DNA from 2 places in the Nonomuraea sp. CX421 genome. Region 2 is predicted to be linked to the other one. Evidence: riboswitches for the same ligand, from Rfam matches in the RefSeq annotation. Region 2 holds a riboswitch; the other holds the start of a gene.

Region 1 (8,895 bases), on a different contig from region 2:
TCGTCCCGATCCAGGTGTTGGCACTCACGAACAGAGAGTGCCAACGATTTTTTAGCACTCTACCCCGTCGAGTGCAAGCTGAAGCCATTGCCGCCCAGGTCAGTCGGTACGGCGGGTCACCTGGACCCGCCGTACCGGTGTCGGCGAAATGCGGGTGGCGGGTTTCGCGCGGACTGCGCTGCCGTGCGAACCGCCGTGCACCGGCCAGCCGGTCAGACCGCGCGGACAGCCTCCGCCTGCGGCCCCTTCTGACCCTGCGTGATCTCGAACTCGACCCGCTGGCCCTGTTCGAGAGAGCGATAGCCGTCCATCATGATGGCTGAGTAATGGACGAATACATCCTTACCACCGTCTACCGCGATGAAGCCGTAGCCCTTGTCCGCGTTGAACCATTTGACGGTGCCCTGCGCCACTTCCGACTCCTCTTACTGGGCTCACGGATCTCGCCCATTCGTCCGCGAGACCCGCAATCGCCATGACTATGGGGAAAACAGCCAGACGATCGCCCTCGACCATACCTGTGGGAGAGCGTTTAGCAACAGAGTCAAAGCACCAAACTACGCATTTCAGCACGAGTCAAAGTGGTTCAACATTGAATTGCCTAGAAAAGAAGAAGGCGCCCGCAACGGAGCGCCTTCCGAACGTGACGGGTGGTCAACCGCCTGCTACGGCCGGGATGATGGAGATCTGTACGCCTTCGGGCGCCACGGTGTCGAGCCCCTCGGCGAAACGGACATCCTCTTCCCCAACGTAAACGTTGACGAAACGACGGATCTTGCCCGATTCATCGAGAATGCGGGCACCGATCCCCGGATAGTCGGAGTCAAGCTTGGCGAGGACGTCACGAAGAGTCGCCCCTTCGCCACTCACTTCCGCGCTGCCCCCGGTGTAGGTGCGCAGAATGGTGGGAATTCGCACAGAAACACTCATGGTTTACCTGGCCTTTCCTGATTGTCAGACAGTCGCGCGGAACGCGTCGAGAGAGGGCCGGATGACGGCCGTGGGCGCGGCGCCGTCGGCGATCGCGTCGAGCGTCTTCAGCCCGTCGCCGGTGTTGAGCACCACGGTCTCGGCGTCCGGGTCGAGCTGCCCGGTCTCGACGAGCTTCTTCAGCACGCCCACGGTGACTCCCCCGGCCGTCTCGGCGAACACGCCCTCGGTCGAGGCCAGCAGCCTGATCGCCGCGACGATCTCGGCGTCGGTGACGTCCTCCACGGCGCCGCCCGTGCGGCGGGCGATGTCGAGCACGTAGGGGCCGTCGGCGGGGTTGCCGATGGCCAGCGACTTGGCGATGGTGTCGGGCCTGACCGGCTGCACCACGTCATGCCCGGCCTTGTACGCGCCGGACACGGGCGAGCAGCCGAGCGCCTGGGCGCCGTAGATCTTGTAGGGCGTGTCCTCGACCAGCCCGAGCGCAACCAGCTCCTTGAAGCCCTTGTCGATCTTCGTGAGCTGGGAGCCGGAGGCCACCGGGATGACGATCTGCTCGGGCAGCCGCCAGCCGAGCTGCTCGGCGATCTCGTACGCGAGCGTCTTGGAGCCCTCGGCGTAGTAGGGCCGCAGATTGACGTTGACGAAGCCCCACTTGTCGCCCATCGGGTCGCCGATCAGCTCCGAGCAGAACCGGTTGACCTCGTCGTAGCTGCCCTCGATGCCGATCAGCCTGCCACCGAACACCCGGGCCATGGCGATCTTGGCCGCCTCCAGGCCCGCGGGGATGAACACGCAGGCGTCGAGCCCGGCCCTGGCCGCGGCCGCCGTGACCGCGCCCGCCAGGTTGCCCGTGGAGGAGCAGGACAGCGTGTGGAAGCCGAAGTTGCGCGCCGCCTCGACGGCGATGGCGACCACCCGGTCCTTGAAGGAGTGGGTGGGGTTGGCCGAGTCGTCCTTGACGTACAGGGACTTGACGCCGAGCTTGCGCCCGAGGTTGCCGGCCTTGACCAGAGGGGTCCAGCCGGGGTTCATGTTGGGCTTGTCGGCGACGTCGTCGGGGACGGGGAGCAGCGAGCGGTAGCGCCAGATGTTGGCGGGCCCGGCCTCGATGTCGGCCCGGGAGACGGCGCCGAAGGAGTAGGCCGCTTCGAGCGGCCCGAAACACTCCAGACAGGCGAAGCTCGGGCCGAGGGGATAGCGGGCTCCGCACTCGCGGCAGGACAGACCGGTGGCGGGACCAAAGTCGAGCGACATGAAGCGAGGCCTTCCCTCATCTTCGCCCGCGGCCACCCTGACCGCGGACCGGAATTGGCACCCTGTCCCGGTCGGCCTCGCCAGGTCGCGAGTCGAAAGCCGGGAGGGTTGCCGGGGCTTCGCAGGGCCGGTCCCTCCACCCCTCTGGATGAGCAATATGCAGTTGTTGTAAGGGACTCTACCTGGCCAGGCGGCCGGGCTGACCCCATGTCTCAACAAGTGAGACGGGCGGTCTCACCTGTAGTCGTCACCCAGCGCCGCCTGGACGTACTTGCGGGCCTGGTGGATGCGGGACTTGGCGGTGCCGAGCGGGATGCCGAGGTGCTCGGCCACCTCGTTGTAGTCGAGCTGCACGATGTCGCGCAGCACCAGCGCTTGGGCCAGGTCGGGCTTGTCGGCCTCCAGCGCCTCCATCGCGTCGAGCAGGTCGAGCCGCGACCCGGCGATGACGCTGACCCGGCGCACGTCGGGCTTCTGCACGGGCAGCTCGTCGGAGCTCTGCTCGGCCGCCCTGCGCTTGAGCGACCGGTAGGTGGTGCGCGCGCAGTTGGCGGTCACGATGTGCAGCCACGTGCTGAACCTCGCGCGCCCCTCGAAGCGCCCGATGTTGCGGGCCACGGCGAGCAGGGTGTCCTGCGACGCCTCCTCGGCGTCCTGGCGGTAGGGCAGGATCCGGGAGCAGTGGCGCATCACATCGGGCTCGATCCGGCGCAGCAGCTCGCCGAGTGCGCGATGATCTCCGCCAGCGGCGGAGCGGGCCAGGTCCTCGGTTAGCTCATCAAGCGCCATAGCTGGGATCCTATGGTCGGAGGAGGCGTACATGAACAGTGTCTTGGTTGCCTCGAACAGAGGTCCCGTCTCGTTCACCGTCTCCGAGGACGGCGTTCTGACCATGAAACGTGGCGGTGGTGGCCTGGTGTCCGGGCTGTCCGGGGTGACGAAGAACGTCGGGGTTCTGTGGGTGTGCGCCGCCTTGTCCGACGGCGACCGGAGCGCCGTCCGGCAGGCCCCGGGCGGGCGGCTCGACCAGGCCGGCTACGACACGGGCGCGCTGAGGATGCTCGACATCCCGCCCGCCACGTTCCACCGCGCCTACAACGCCGTGGCCAACTCCACCCTCTGGTTCGTCAACCACCTGCTCTACGACATCCCCAACTCCCCCCGGTTCGGCACCAAGTTCCAGCGCGAGTGGGAGTCCTACCGCGACTACAACGGCGCGTTCGCGCTGGCCCTGGCCGAGGAGGCCGGGCACGAGGCCCGCGTGATGGTGCAGGACTACCACCTGACCCTGACCCCGGCGATGCTCCGCGCCGAGCGCCCCGACCTGCGCATCGCCCATTTCAGCCACACCCCCTGGGCGCCGCCCGAGTACTTCTCGCTGCTGCCTGACGAGGTGGCCCGCGAGGTCCTGGAGGGCATCCTGGGCGCCGACCACGCGGGGTTCCTGACCGAGCGCTGGGCAGGCGCGTTCATGGACTGCTGCCGGTTCCTGCTGGGCGCGGAGATCGACCGGACCGGCCGGACGATCACCCACGAGGGCCGCACGACCCGCATCGGCGTCCACCCCCTGGGCGTCGACGGCGCCGCGCTGCGCGACCGGGCCGGCGAGCCCGACGTCGAGTCGCACATGACGGCGCTGCGCGAGCAGGTCGGCGACCGCAGGCTGATCGTCCGCATCGACCGCACCGAGCTGTCCAAGAACATCGTGCGCGGCCTGCTCGCCTACCGTGAGTTCCTGGCCGCGCATCCCGAGTGGCACGGCCGGGTGGTGCACCTGGCGTTCGCCTACCCGAGCAGGCACGATCTGCCCGAATATCGCGAATACACCGCGTCGGTGCAGCGTTGCGCCCAGGAGATCGAGGACGAGTACGCCACCGAGGACTGGGACCCGCTCATCCTCAACGTCGACGACGACTACCCGCGCTCGCTGGCCGCCTACCGGATGGCCGACGTGCTGCTGGTCAACCCGATCCGCGACGGCATGAACCTGGTGGCCAAGGAGGGCCCGATCCTGTCCCCGACGGCCGCGCTGGTGCTGTCCCGCGAGGCGGGCGCGGCGGCCGAGCTGGGCGACGACGCGCTCCTGGTCAACCCCTACGACGTCAGCGGCACGGCCGCGGCGCTGCACGAGGCGCTGGTCATGCCGGTGGAGGAACGCGAGCGGCGCCGCGACAGGCTGGCGGCCGCCGCCACCGCGCTGCCCCCGCAGCAGTGGCTGGCGGCCCAGCTCGACGCCCTGAACTACGATTTGCGGTAAATCACCCCCTTTCTCGACAGGAGCCGGCCGGATGCCGACCGCCGAAGTCCGGCTCACCCGCGACGCCCCCACCTGGCTGATCTACCTCCAGCTCGGCACGTTCGCGACCTTCCTGTACGGCCTGAGCGCCGCCCTGCCACTGCTGCGCCAGGACCAGCAGTTGTCCAACGCCGTCGCCGGCCTGCACGGCACCGCCCTGGCCGCGGGCACCATCCTGGCCGGGCTCGCGCTGCCCGCCCTCTGCCGCAGGTACGGCAGGCGAGCCGTCACCTGGGGCGGCCTGGCCGGCATGAACGCGGGCGTCGTCCTCGTCATGCTCGTCCCCGTCCTGCCCGCCACCCTGCTCGGCTACGGCCTGGCCGGGGCGTTCGGCTCGGCCGCGCTCTACGCCTCGATGGCGGCGCTGAGCGACCACCACGGCCCCGCCGGGCCGGCCGCGATCAGCGAGGCCAACGGGGTGGCCGTGGCGTTCGGCATCGCGATGTCGTTCCTGCTCAGCGTGGTGGCGGGGACGGTGCTCGGCTGGCGGGCCACGCTGCTGCTCACCCCGCTGCTGACCGTGGCGCTGGCGCTGTCCATGGGCCGGATCTGGATCCCCGCCGAACACCGGCCCGGAGCCGCCTCGGCCGCCGCCTCCGGCCGCCCACGCCCCGGGTGGCGCTTCCACCTGGCGGGCGGCGTGCTGTTCTGCTGCGTGGCGCTGGAGTTCTGCTTCAACCTGTGGGCCGCCGCCCTGTTCGCGGGCAACACCGGGCTGAGCGTGGCGGCGGCGGCCACCGGCCTGACGGCGTTCACCGCGGGCATGGCGGTGGGCCGCTTCACCGGCGGCCGGCTGGCCCTGCGGCTGCCGCCCGACCGGTTGTTCGTCGGCGCGCTGCTGCTGGCCGGAGCGGGCTGGCTGATCTTCTGGCTGAGCTCGTCGCCGCTGCTCGGCTATGCCGGGCTGGCCATCACCGGGCTCGGAGTCGCGCTGCACTTCCCGCTGGGCCTGGCCGCGCTGATCACCCACTCCGGCGGGCGTTCCGACCTGGCCTCGGCCGTCGCGCCCGTCTGCTCCGGGGCCGCGGTGGCCGTCGGCCCGCTGGCGCTCGGCGCGCTGGCCGACGGCTTCGGCACCCGTTACGCGTTCCTGCTGGTGCCGGTGTTCATCGGGCTGGCCATCGGCGGCGTGATCACCGCCAGACCGCGCGCTTGAGCACGCCCGGCAGGCCCGGGGTGTTCCACCGGTCGACGATGAGGATCCTGCTCTGCGGCAGGTACCACTCACGCTGGACGTACCTCGACTTCACCGTGCCGCCCGAGTACGAGACGCATTTCGCCTTCCACTCGCGGTAGTGCGCCTTGTGGCCGGGGCCGACCTGGCGCAGGCCCTTCGCCGCCGCGCCGCCGAGCACCTGCCCCCACCTGTGGTTGTGCGGGCAGGCCTGGACGTCGGTCGCCGGGTAGAAGGGCCGCTTGGCGGTGTAGGGCTTGAACACCTCATTGCCGATCTTGATGGCATCGGGGCCGAGGATGGAGAAACTGTCGCATTCGGAATGCCCGTATCCGCCTCGGGGATTGGCGCAGGCCCCGGTGACGACCTGGATCCAGTCGCCCCTGCCGTACACCTTCCAGCCGGGCGGGAGGTTGAGCGTGAGGCCGTTGCGCAGTTGCAGCGGCCGGGCGGCGGAGGCGCCGGCGGTGGCGGTGGCGGGGGTGCTGGCGGGGGTGCTGGCGGAGGCGGCGGTGGGCGCCACGAGAACGGCCGCCGCGGCCAGAGCCGCGGCGGCGAGGGTGGTCTTCGTCATGCCGCGACCGTAGTGCGGGCCACTTGCAACCGGATCAAGAACGACTGACGACCGCGGCCAGCTCCCCGAGTAGAGCCACGACCCCGTCGGGACCGTCGACCACGACATCGGCCCGGTCGGCCAGCGCGGTCACCTCGGCGGAGCCGCTGCACACGGTCACGCCCGGCAGCCCCGACGCCTTGACCGCGTCGAAGGCGGCCAGGTCGCCGAGGTCGTCGCCGACGAACATGACGGATCGGGCGTCCCGTTCGGCCAGGAACAGGCTGAGCGCGTGCCCCTTGTCCATGCCCGACGGCCTGAGCTCCAGCACGAACCGGCCGGGCTCGACGACCAGCCCGTGTTTCTCGGCCAGCTTGGTCAGCGGCTCACGCAGCGCGGCCAGCAGCGTCTCGGGGTCGGGGGCGCGCCTGGTGTGCACGGCCACGGCCCGGCCCTTGTCCTCAATCAGCGCGCCGGACGCGCCGAGCGAGTCGAGCAGCAGCGGCAGCTCCGCCTTGACCTGGGGCACCCCGGGCGGGGGCGGCGGCGCGGAGATCCTGCCGGCCTCCCACCGCTCGAACCCGTAGTGGCCCAGCACGACCAGCCCCGGCACGTCGGTCAGCCCGGGCCCGAGCTTCAGCACGGTGGCCGCGGGCCGCCCGGTCAGGATGGCCACCGCTCCCACGTGCGCGCCCAGCGTGGCCAGGACGCCGGGCGCCTCGGGATGGATGCCGGCGGACGCGGGATCGGACACGATCGGCGACAGCGTGCCGTCGAAGTCGAGCCCGATCACGGCGCCGGCCGGGTCGGTCAGGATCGCTTGGATTCCAGGGATGTTCCTCACGCGGCTGGGGGTACCCAGCCGATCAGGGACGCATGCCGAGACGACGGGCGGCTCGGTCGCGCTGGCGGGTGGCGCGCAGCCTGCGTAGCCGCTTAACCAGCATCGGATCCCGTTCCAGGGCCTCCGGCTTGTCGATCAATTCGCCCAGCAACTGGTAGTAGCGGGTGGCGGAGAACCCGAAGGTCTCCTTGATGGCCTGCTCCTTCGCGCCCGCATGACGCCACCACTGGCGTTCGAAGGCGAGGAGCTCGAGATCGCGTTCGGTGAGGGGGTGATGCGACGGGTCGTGGGCAGCACTGTCACCGCCGGCCGGTGCAGTGTCCATGGTTCCTCCTCGGAAGGATGCGCGCGACGATCACATCGCACGCATGCGGCCCGTCGCCATCGTAATGTGCCGAGTCCGGCTGTTCATGGTGGATCGCGAGACGTACAGTCACCAAGTGTGACCTCTGTCATCACACTTCTCACCGACTACGGGATCGAAGACGGCTACGTCGCCGCATGTCATGGCGTGATCGCGGGCATCGCTCCCGACGTCCGGGTGATCGACGTGTGCCACGTCGTCCCCTCGGGTGACGTACGCCGAGGCGCCGCGATCCTGGCCCAGACGATCCCCTACCTTCCCAAGGGCGTGCACATCGGCGCGGTCGATCCGGGGGCGGGCGGGGCCAGGCGGGCGGTCGCCGTCGAGGCGGGCGGCCGGGTGTTCATCGGCCCCGACAACGGGCTGCTGTCGTGGGCGGTCCACGCGAGCGGCGGGGCGCGGGCGGCGTACGAGATCAGCAACGAGGAGCATTTCCTCAGACCCGTCTCGCCGACCTTCCATGGGCGCGACGTCTACTCTCCGGTGGCGGGGCGGCTGTGCGCCGGGCTCACGCCGGCCGATCTCGGCCCCGAGCTGCCCGCGTCGAGGCTGGTCTCGCTGCCCGAGCCGACCTCGGTGCTGCGCGAGGGGGCGGTCGAGGGCGAAGTGGTCTCGGTCGACCGCTACGGCAACACGCAGCTGTCGATCACCGCCGGCGACCTGGAGAGGCTGGGCGTGCGGGTCGGCGACCTGCTCGGTGTGCGGCTGGGGCGCCGGCAGCTGTCGATGCCCTACCTCGAGACGTTCGCGGCGGTGCCGCCGGGCGAGCTGGTGGCGTTCGCCGACTCGGCGGGGCTGATCGCGTTCGCGGTCAACTCGGGTGACGCGGCGCAGCGCCTCGGCCTGCCGCCTGGCGCACATGTCCGTCTTGCACCCTCACACTGACAGGAAAAGCACCAAAGGGTAATTACACCGCGTATCGGTCTGTTTACCGAAGCTTCGGATTGACGCGGCGGGCACGTGTCAGAATCTCCCGATCGGGCGTGCCCCTCCTGTCCCCGAGGTCCCACGTGTCCCAACTGTCCCGTGCCGTGCCCGCCGTGCTGGTCACGGCCTGTCTGGCCACCCTGCTGGTGATCGGCGCGGCACCGAGCGCGGGTGACGATCTCGTCACCACCGACCGCTGGCAGCTGTCCGTGCTGCGGCTGCGTCAGGCCTGGCCACTGAGCAAGGGTCAGGGCGTGCTGGTCGCCGTGCTCGACACCGGCGTCGACGGCCGTCATCCCGACCTCGCCGGCGCCGTGGTCCACGGCCCCGACCTGACCGGCACGGCCCGCCGCCAGAGCCGGCGCGGACACCACGGCACCGCCATGGCCGCCCTCATCGCGGGCCGCGGCCACGGCGAGGGGCACGGGGTGATCGGCGTCGCGCCCGCGGCGCGGGTGCTGTCGATCCGGGTCACGCTGGAGGTCGGCGACCCGCTCCGCGAAAGGGAGCGTTCAGCCGGTCACGACGCGCTGGCCCGCGGCATCCGCTA
Region 2 (8,895 bases):
CAGACAAAACGGTGCACCCCTGTCGGAAGAGATGAGGAGAGGGGGCATCGCGGAGGAGCGGGCGCCGAGTCCCCGAACCGGACCCGACGCCCGCGTCGTGCGACCCCCTTGGAGGTGCGCACCTGGGCCGGCCAGCCGCCGACTGACCGGCCGGGAATGGGAGCTCGGACAGGCTGGACAGGGCCGCCCGAGCTCTCACGAACGCGTACACGGTAGCGCAACGGCGTGACCAAGAGTGTTCGCTCGTTAACTTCACGTCTCCAACGACCGGTCATGAGATAGTCCAGGAATGTGGCTCACCTGGCGCGCCGCGACACAGCACGCGCTCTACGGCGAGGGCGGCTTCTACCTCCGCGAACGGCCATCGGGCCACTTCCGCACCTCGGTCGCCGCCTCGTCGGTGTTCGCCGAGGCGGTCCTGGCGCTGCTGACCGAGGTCGACGCCGAGCTGAAGACGCCGCCCGTCCTCGATCTCGTCGATCTCGGCGCCGGCGAGGGCCTCCTGGTCGGCCACGTTCTCGACGCCGCCGAGCCCGCCCTGCGCGACAGGCTGCGCATCACGGCCGTCGACCTCTCCCCCCGGCCCGCCGGGCTGGACGGCTCGATCAGCTGGACCGCCGCCATCCCGTCCGGGATCATCGGCCTGGCGATCGCGAACGAGTGGCTCGACAACATCCCGCTCGACGTGGCCGAGCAGACCCCCGACGGGCCGCGGCTGGTCATGGTCGACCTCCGCACCGGCGCCGAGCGGCTGGGTGAGCCGGTCGGGGCCGCCGACCGCGAGTGGATCGACCGGTGGTGGCCGCTGTCCTGTGTGGGGTCCCGCGCCGAGATCGGCCACCCCCGCGACGCGGCCTGGGCGGCGGTGATGCGGCGGCTCACACACGGCCGGGCGGTCGCCGTCGATTATGCACACCCTGTGGATAACCGTCCGACCCATGGCACGCTCACCGGATACCGCGACGGCTCCGTCGTGACGCCCATCCCTGACGGCACCTGCGACATCACCGCCCACGTCGCCCTCGACGCGTGCGCCGAGGCCGGTGAGCGGGCCGGCGCGATATCCACAGCCTTGTCCACACAGCGCGACGAGCTGCGCTCGCTCGGGGTCACCGGCGCGCGACCGCCGCTCGACCTGGCCAAGCACGATCCGCGCGGCTACCTCCGGGCGCTGGCCCGGGCCTCCGAGGAGGCCGAGCTGATCGACCCACGCGGTCTCGGCGGCTTCGGCTGGCTCAGCCAGACCCGTTAGACGGCGCGGTCCGAAGAAACTTGTTGGACGGGGAGCTCCGAGGACCTGTTCAGACGGCGAGTTCCAGGGACTCCAGGCCGCGGATGACGTAGCCCGGCTTCCAGACCGGCTCGCGCACCAGCTCCAGCTTGGGCGCCCGGTCCAGCAGCGCCCCGAACGACTCCAGCAGCTCGATACGGGCCAGCGGCGCGCCGAGGCAGAAGTGGATGCCCGCGCCGAAGGAGATGTGCGGGTTGTCCGCCCGGCCCACGTCGAGCCGGTCGGGATCGTCGAAGACCTCGGGATCGCGGTTGGCCGAGCCGAACAGGAGCGCCACCTCGACCCCGCGCGGGATCTCCACCCCGCCGACCTCGATGTCCTCCAGCACCCACCGCTCGAACATCTGCAGCGGGGTGTCCCACCGCATCAGCTCCTCGATCGCCGTGGGCAGCAGGCCGCGGTCCTCGCGCAGCCGTACGAGCTCGGCGGGGTTTCTGAACAGCGACCACCAGCCGTTGCCCGTCACGTTCACGGTGGCCTCGTGACCCGCGTTGAGCAGCAGCACGCAGGTGCCGATCAGCTCGTCCTCGGTGAGCTCGTCGATCGCGGCCAGCGCGCTGATCAGGTCGTCTCCCGGACGGGCGGTGCGCTCGCGGGCCAGGTCCTTGAGGTAGCCGGCGAACTCGTCGGCCGCCCGGACCGCCGTGTGCTGGGCCTCCGGCGAGGGGTTGAGCTCGTACATTCCGCAGATGTCGGCCGACCAGGGGCGCAGCAGGTGGCGGTCGGCCTCCGGGATGCCCAGCATCTCGGCGATGACCGTCACGGGCAGCGGCTCCGCCACTTCGGCGATCAGGTCGCCGCCGCCCTTCTCCACGAACGTGTCGATCAGCCCGCCGGCGATGGCCCGCACGCGGGGGCGCAGCGACTCGACCATGCGCGGGGTGAACGCCTTGGAGACCAGACGGCGCAGCCGGGTGTGCACCGGCGGCTCGACGTCCAGCATCCCGGCCCTGACCACCCGCCAGAACGGCTCCTGGAACTCCGGCTCGGCCTGCTGGCCGAACTCCTCGTGGGTGGCCACGTGCAGGTAGGAGCGGCCCAGCCGGCGGTCCCGGAGCAGGGCGTTGACATCGGCGTGCCGAGAGATCAGCCACTGTCCGGTCGGCTCGAAGAAGCTGACCGGAGCCGCCCGCCTCAGGTCGGCGTAGACGTCGTAGGGGTAGGCCACAAAATCCGGATTCCAAGGATCAAAGCGCACTATTTCATCTTAGAAGGAAGTTCTTCCTGCTTGGAGTGCTTGCCGCGCATCCGGATGTTCAGCAGCTCGACGATGACCGAGAACGCCATCGCGAAGTAGATGTAGCCCTTCGGGATGTGCTGGTCGAGACCCTCGGCGATGAGCACCACGCCGATCAGCACGAGGAACGCCAGCGCCAGCATCTTGATGCTCGGGTGCTGGTCCACGAACCTGCTGATCGGCCCCGAGGCGAACAGCATCACCAGCACCGCCACGACGACCGCCGCCACCATCACGCCGAGCTCGTCGACCATGCCCACGGCGGTGATCACCGAGTCGAGCGAGAACACCACGTCGAGCACCATGATCTGCGCGATCACCGAGGCGAACGAGGCGGCGGCCCGCGTCCGGCCGTCCTGGTGCTTGGGCTCCATGCTGTGCCCGATCTCGGTGACGCTCTTGGCCAGCAGGAACAACCCGCCCAGCAGCAGGATCAGGTCGCGCCCGGATATCTCGTGGCCCAGCACCTCGAACAACGGCTCGGTCAGCCGCACCACCCACGACAGCGCCAGCAGCAGGAGCAGGCGGCTGATCAGAGCCGCCGCGAGGCCCAGAACGCGCGCTCTGTCGCGCTGCTCGGGCGGGAGCTTCCCGGCCAGGATGGAGATGAAAATGATGTTGTCGATGCCCAGGACGATCTCCAGGGCCACCAGGGTGAAGAAGCCTATCCAGATCTGTGGGTCGGCCACCCAGTCCAGCATCTGTCTGCCTCCACGGCCTCGGGGATGTCGGGATGTCGGGGGTACCAACGAGCCAGCCGCTTCAGAAGTTCACCGGATTGCCAACGAATGTGGCGGTTCGGTTATAGTGCGGGCGTAGGTCATGAGTGCCAGCGCCAAGCCCCGGCTCGCTGGCCGGCAACCCTCGCGTCCGCGGCGGGGTGCCCCGGGTGAAGACCTGGTCCGTCACGAGGTGTGGCGGGCAAGCGCGGGCTCCATGGCTGCTCCAGGGGTCCGACGGCCCTCAGGAGGTTCGCCGTGTCCACCTTGACGATCTTCAACTCCGTGCCCGCCGAGGCGCCCGTCGAGGACGGCCGCCGCCCGATCCCGGCCGTGCTCGGCGCCGACCTGGAGGTCCCGGTCAGGGGCGGCCGGCTGGTCGGCTACGCCAACCTCGACTACGCCGCGAGCGCCCCCTGTCTGGAGCCGGTCAACGCGGCCGTCGCCGCCGCGCTCCCGGCCTACTCCAGCGTGCACCGCGGCGCGGGCTACGCCTCCCAGCTCACCACCACCCGCTACGAGCAGGCCCGCCACACCGTACGAGCCTTCGTCGGCGCCCGCCCCGACGACGCCGTGATCTTCGCCCGCAACACCACTGACGCCACCAACCTGCTCGCCTCCTGCCTGCCCGCCGGCACGACCACCGTCGTCTTCGACACCGAGCACCACGCCTCGCTCCTGCCCTGGCCCCACACGGTACGGCTGGCGCCCCCCGCCTTCCCCGGCGAGGCCGTGCGCGCGGCCGACGAGGCGCTGGCCGCCACGGACGGGCCGAAACTGCTCGTGGTGACCGCCGCCTCCAACGTCACCGGCGAGCTCTGGCCGATCGCCGCCCTGGCCCACGTCGCGCACCGCCACGGCGCCCGCATCCTGGTCGACGCGGCCCAGCTGGTGCCCCACCGGCGGCTCAACCTGACCGCCCTCGACCTCGACTACGTGGTCTTCTCCGGGCACAAGCTCTACGCGCCGTTCGGCGCCGGGGCGCTGATTGGGCGGCGCGACTGGCTGGCGGCGGGCGAGCCGTACCTGAAGGGGGGCGGCGCGGTGCGTTCGGTGGACGGCGAGCCCGAGTGGCACGACGACCCCGAGCCGCGCCACGAGGCCGGCACCCCCAACGTGCTGGGCGCCATCGCGCTGGCCGCCGCCTGCGACGCGCTGTCCGCCACGGGGTGGACCGCGCTGGTCCGCGAGGAGGAGCGGCTGATCGCCCGGCTCCGCTCCGGGCTGGCCTCGATCGAGGGTGTACGCGAGCTGTCACTGTGGGGGCCCGACCACCCGCGCGTGGGCATCGTCTCGTTCACCGTGGACGGCCACTCCGCCCGGGAGGTCGCCGAAGCGCTCTCCGACGACTACGGGATCGGCGTACGGGACGGCAAGTTCTGCGCGCACCCGTTCGTCCGCCACCTGCTCGGCAGGCCCGAGCGCGGGGGCTCGGACGAGGCGGGCGACGCGGGAGCCGGCGAGAGCCGAAGCGGGCGCGGCCAGGAGCCCGGCGGCGGCTGCCAGGACGGCGCGGCCGCCGCGGTGCGCGCGTCGATCGGCATCGGCAGCACCGAGGAGCACGTGGACCGCCTCATCGGAGCCCTGCGCGACCTCGCCGGCCGCTAGGCCGCTCAACGGTTGGGCGGCCGCCGCTTCGTCGGCTCGTCGATGATGGCGTCGATGTCCCGCATGTCCTGGTCGCTCAGGTCGCTGACCGATCTGGGCGCCCTCGGTTGTCTCGGCACGTTCATCGGACGCGTCGGGGTCTCGCCGGATGCGGTCCCCCCGGATGCGGTCCCCCCGGATGCGGTCCCCCCGGATGCGGTCCCGCCGGGTGTGCTCTCACGCGATGTGGGCGCGGGCCTGGTCGTCGCGGACGAGGTCCGCGTGGTCGTGCCGTTCTCGGCGAGCTCGCGTTCGGCACGTCTGCGGTGGATCCGGCGGAGCAGGCCGTCGAGGCCGAGCCGCCCGCCGCTCACGGCGAGGAACAGCAGGCAGATCGCGGCCAGCGAGCCGACCAGCTCCCATTCGAAGATTCCCTGCGAACCGTGGACGAAGACCAGCGCGCCGACGCTGACGATCAGCAGCGCCAGGGCCGCCAGCCGGACGAACAGGCCGAGGATCAGCAGGGCGCCTCCCACGATCTCCGCCACCATGGTGAACCCGGCGGCCAACTGCGGGAGCGGCACCCCCGACTGCGTGAAGTTCTGCGCCGTGGCGCCGAGACCGGCCTGCCACTTCTGCCATCCATGAGCGATGAAGATCACGCCGATGGTCACCCGCGAGATCAGGGCAGCTAGGTCGAAGAGAGATCTTTTCATGGCGATTTCTCCCTCCATTCCCGTTTATCATCCCCATGTCCGACTCTGCGATGCACTCCCATACCGTTCCTTGACCATTCGCCCGGCTGGCCCCCCACCGCGGCCGGTGGCAGCATGGGCCCTATGACGGAACGCGTGGTGGGGATCGGTGCGGGCGCCAAGGAGCTGGCGACCGAGGACATGATCCTCAACATCGGCCCGCAACACCCGTCCACCCACGGCGTCCTGCGGCTGCGGCTCACGCTCGACGGCGAGCGCATCGCCACCGCCGAGCCGATCATCGGCTACATGCACCGGGGCGCTGAGAAGCTGTTCGAGGTCCGCGACTACCGCCAGATCATCATGCTGGCCAACCGGCACGACTGGCTGTCCGGCTTCGCCAACGAGCTGGGCGTGGTCATCGCCGCCGAACGCATGCTGGGCATGGAGCCGCCGGTCCGGGCCGTCTGGGCGCGCACTCTGCTGGCCGAGCTCAACCGCGTGCTCAGCCATCTGATGTTCCTCGGCTCCTATCCCCTGGAGCTGGGCGCGATCACCCCCCTCTTCTACGCCTTCAACGAGCGCGAACGCGTCCAGGGCGTCATGGAGGAGATCTCCGGCGGACGCATGCACTACATGTTCAACCGGGTCGGCGGCCTCAAGGAGGATCTCCCGCTCGGCTGGCTCGACCGGGTGTCGGAGGCCGTCGCCGAGACCCGCCGCCGCGTCCCCGACATCGAGGACCTCATTCTGGGCAACGAGATCTTCCGGGCCCGCACCAAGGGCGTCGGCGTGCTCGGTCGCGAGCAGATCATGCAGTACGGCGTGAGCGGCCCCATCGCCCGGGCCTCGGGCGTCGACTTCGACCTGCGCCGCGACCAGCCCTACCTCGCCTACCCCGAGCTGCCCGTCAAGGTCGTCACCCGCACCGCCGGCGACTGCCACGCCCGCTTCGAGGTGCTGCTCGACCAGCTGAAGGTCTCGCTCGACCTGGCCGACGCCTGCGTCGAACACCTCCGCTCGCTGCCTCCCGGGCCCATCAACCAGCGCCTGCCCAAGGTGCTCAAGGTGCCCGAGGGCCACACGTACGCCTGGACCGAGAATCCTCTCGGCATCAACGGCTACTACCTCGTGTCCAGGGGCGACAAGACGCCGTGGCGGCTCAAGCTGCGCTCGGCCTCCTTCAACAACATCCAGGTGCTGCGCGAGATGCTGCCCGGCCACCTGGTGGCCGACATGGTGGCCATCCTCGGCTCGATGTTCTTCGTCGTGGGTGACATCGACAAGTGACGGCGGCCGACCCTCCCCTTCGGCGCGACCAGTACGTCGACTGGCTCCGCGCGCTGAGCCTGATCGTCGTGGTCGTCTGGCACTGGGCGTTCACGATCCTGCAGTGGGAGCCGGGCGGCCCCGTGCCGACCAGCCCGCTCGGCTTCACCTCCGGCCTGTGGATCCTCACCTGGCTGCTGCAGGTGCTGCCGCTGTTCTTCTACGTCGGCGGCCACGTCCACCTGCTGTCCTGGAACCGGGCTCACGGGCGCGGCGTCGGCATCGGGGCGTTCGTCTGGCGGCGCATCCGCGCGCTGGCCGTGCCCGCGCTGGCGTTATCCGGCGTCTGGGTCGCCATCGGCGCGGTCGTGACCTGGGTGTTCGGGGTCGACTGGATGTGGCGGGTGGTGCTGCTCGTGCTCAGCCCGCTCTGGTTCCTCGGCGTCTACCTGGTGCTCATCGTGCTGCTGCCGTTGGCGCTCTGGCTGCACCGGCGCTACGACGTGCTCACGCTCATCTGGTTCGGCGGCGCGGCGCTGGTGGTCGACGTGGTGCGCTTCCGCTACGGCGTCGACTGGGTCGGCTGGCTGAACATGATCATCGTCTGGGGGCTGGCCCACCAAGCGGGCTTCTTCTACCAACGGATCGTCGCCCTGCCCAGACGTTATGACGTCGGACTGCTGTGGACAGGGCTGTTCGCGCTGTTCGGGCTCGTCTACTCGGGCATCTACCCGGGCTCGATGGTGGGCGTGCCCGGCGACAAGTGGTCGAACATGGCCCCGCCCACGTTCGTCATCGTGGCCCTGCTCATCTTCCAGATCGGCCTGGTCGAGGTGCTGCGGCCGTCGATGGAACGCCTCCTGGAACGGCCCGGCTGGCAGCGCGCCAACCACACCATCAACCGCTTCGCCCTGCCGCTCTTCCTCTTTCACACAACGGGCATGGCGATCTCGCTGGGGGTCTCGTGGTGGCTCTTCGGCACCCTGGGCGAGAAGGTGCCGCCCGACCTCAAGTGGTGGCTGGAACGCCCCATCGCCATCGTGGGCCCCCTGCTCTGCACCCTCCCCGTCATCTACCTCTTCGGCCGCCGCCGTTGAACATCTGCAAGACAAAACTCGAGCGTGAGGTCTGGCTCAAGCAGGCACATGCAACTCGCCGCGGTCGAGCATGCCGTCGCGCGTTATTTGGGGCTCTGATCCTCCGGGGCCTTCGGAATGCGGCAGGCGTGCTCCAGCAGCAGAGCGGCACAGACGAGCGCCACGCAGGACAGGAACGACCCGAGCGAGATGAAGAACTCGAGCCGCGGCGTGTCCCGGGTGAGCAACTGAACCGTGTGGAGGGCGAACCCGGCGAACAGGCCGGCGCACACCGCTCCCACGTAGGCCGACGCCTTGGCCAGGGCAGCCAGCCGCGCCACCGCCATCGGCTCGACCGGCTTGGTATTGGGCTTGCGGTCGATCCTGGCCTTGGTCATCCACGCGGTGTAACCCTCACCGACGGCCAGCAGCAGCACCGTCGGGATGGCGGTCCACGGCAGGACCGGCAGCCCGGCGTAGACCTGCCTGACCACCAGCCAGGTGATCAGGGCGGCGACCAGGACCAGACCGACGAGCACGCCGGGACGGGTGGGCCTCAATCGGGGCTCTGCAGATCGAGGTCGGCCCGCAGCCGCACACCTTGCTCGTCGGGCTCGGTCAGCCCGGCCAGCAGTGCCGTGATCGGGCCGCGCCCGGGCAGCTCACCCTCGGGGTCGACGTCCGCCCAGGGCGCGAGCACGAACGCCCGCTCGTGCGCCAGCGGATGCGGCAGGGTCAGCTCTGGGTCGTCGCAGACCGTGTCACCCACCATGATCAGATCGATGTCCAGCGTACGCGGCCCCCAACGCTCCAGGCGTTCGCGGCCGAACGCGTTCTCGACTCCCTGCGCCCGCTCCAGCAGCGTGCGCGGCTCCAGCGTGGTCTCGGCGATCACGATCGCGTTGAGGAACGGCCGCTGCCCGGGAGGACCTCCCACCGGATCGGTCTCGTAGACCGGCGACGCTCGTACGAACTCCAGGCCCGGAGCGTCGAAGAGTGTGTCGATGGCCCCCTGCAGCGT

Evidence for each region. Region 2 has a riboswitch for S-adenosylmethionine ahead of AC5L3X_RS02385 (aminotransferase class V-fold PLP-dependent enzyme). Riboswitches for the same ligand answer to the same signal wherever they lie in the genome.
Region 1: another riboswitch for S-adenosylmethionine. It lies ahead of thrC (threonine synthase); the one in region 2 lies ahead of AC5L3X_RS02385 (aminotransferase class V-fold PLP-dependent enzyme).

Annotation. Positions count from the first base shown of each region.
Region 1 covers NZ_JCADBK010000043.1:20,937-29,831, reverse strand. Annotated here, with positions in the region: gene AC5L3X_RS38725 (cold-shock protein) at 213-413, opposite strand; gene AC5L3X_RS38720 (MoaD/ThiS family protein) at 655-930, opposite strand; gene thrC (threonine synthase) at 955-2,187, opposite strand; SAM riboswitch class I at 2,201-2,342, opposite strand; gene AC5L3X_RS38710 (RNA polymerase sigma factor) at 2,422-2,976, opposite strand; gene AC5L3X_RS38705 (alpha,alpha-trehalose-phosphate synthase (UDP-forming)) at 3,008-4,444, shown strand; gene AC5L3X_RS38700 (MFS transporter) at 4,476-5,639, shown strand; gene AC5L3X_RS38695 (hypothetical protein) at 5,617-6,231, opposite strand; gene otsB (trehalose-phosphatase) at 6,266-7,054, opposite strand; gene AC5L3X_RS38685 (DUF3263 domain-containing protein) at 7,077-7,379, opposite strand; gene AC5L3X_RS38680 (SAM hydrolase/SAM-dependent halogenase family protein) at 7,497-8,303, shown strand; gene AC5L3X_RS38675 (S8 family serine peptidase) at 8,429-8,895, shown strand, end outside.
Region 2 covers NZ_JCADBK010000001.1:509,794-518,688, forward strand. Annotated here, with positions in the region: gene AC5L3X_RS02370 (SAM-dependent methyltransferase) at 290-1,252, shown strand; gene AC5L3X_RS02375 (cytochrome P450) at 1,302-2,489, opposite strand; gene AC5L3X_RS02380 (TerC family protein) at 2,489-3,229, opposite strand; SAM riboswitch class IV at 3,347-3,462, shown strand; gene AC5L3X_RS02385 (aminotransferase class V-fold PLP-dependent enzyme) at 3,506-4,855, shown strand; gene AC5L3X_RS02390 (DoxX family protein) at 4,861-5,550, opposite strand; gene AC5L3X_RS02395 (NADH-quinone oxidoreductase subunit D) at 5,674-6,819, shown strand; gene AC5L3X_RS02400 (acyltransferase family protein) at 6,816-7,895, shown strand; gene AC5L3X_RS02405 (DUF3180 domain-containing protein) at 7,979-8,413, opposite strand; gene folK (2-amino-4-hydroxy-6-hydroxymethyldihydropteridine diphosphokinase) at 8,431-8,895, opposite strand, start outside.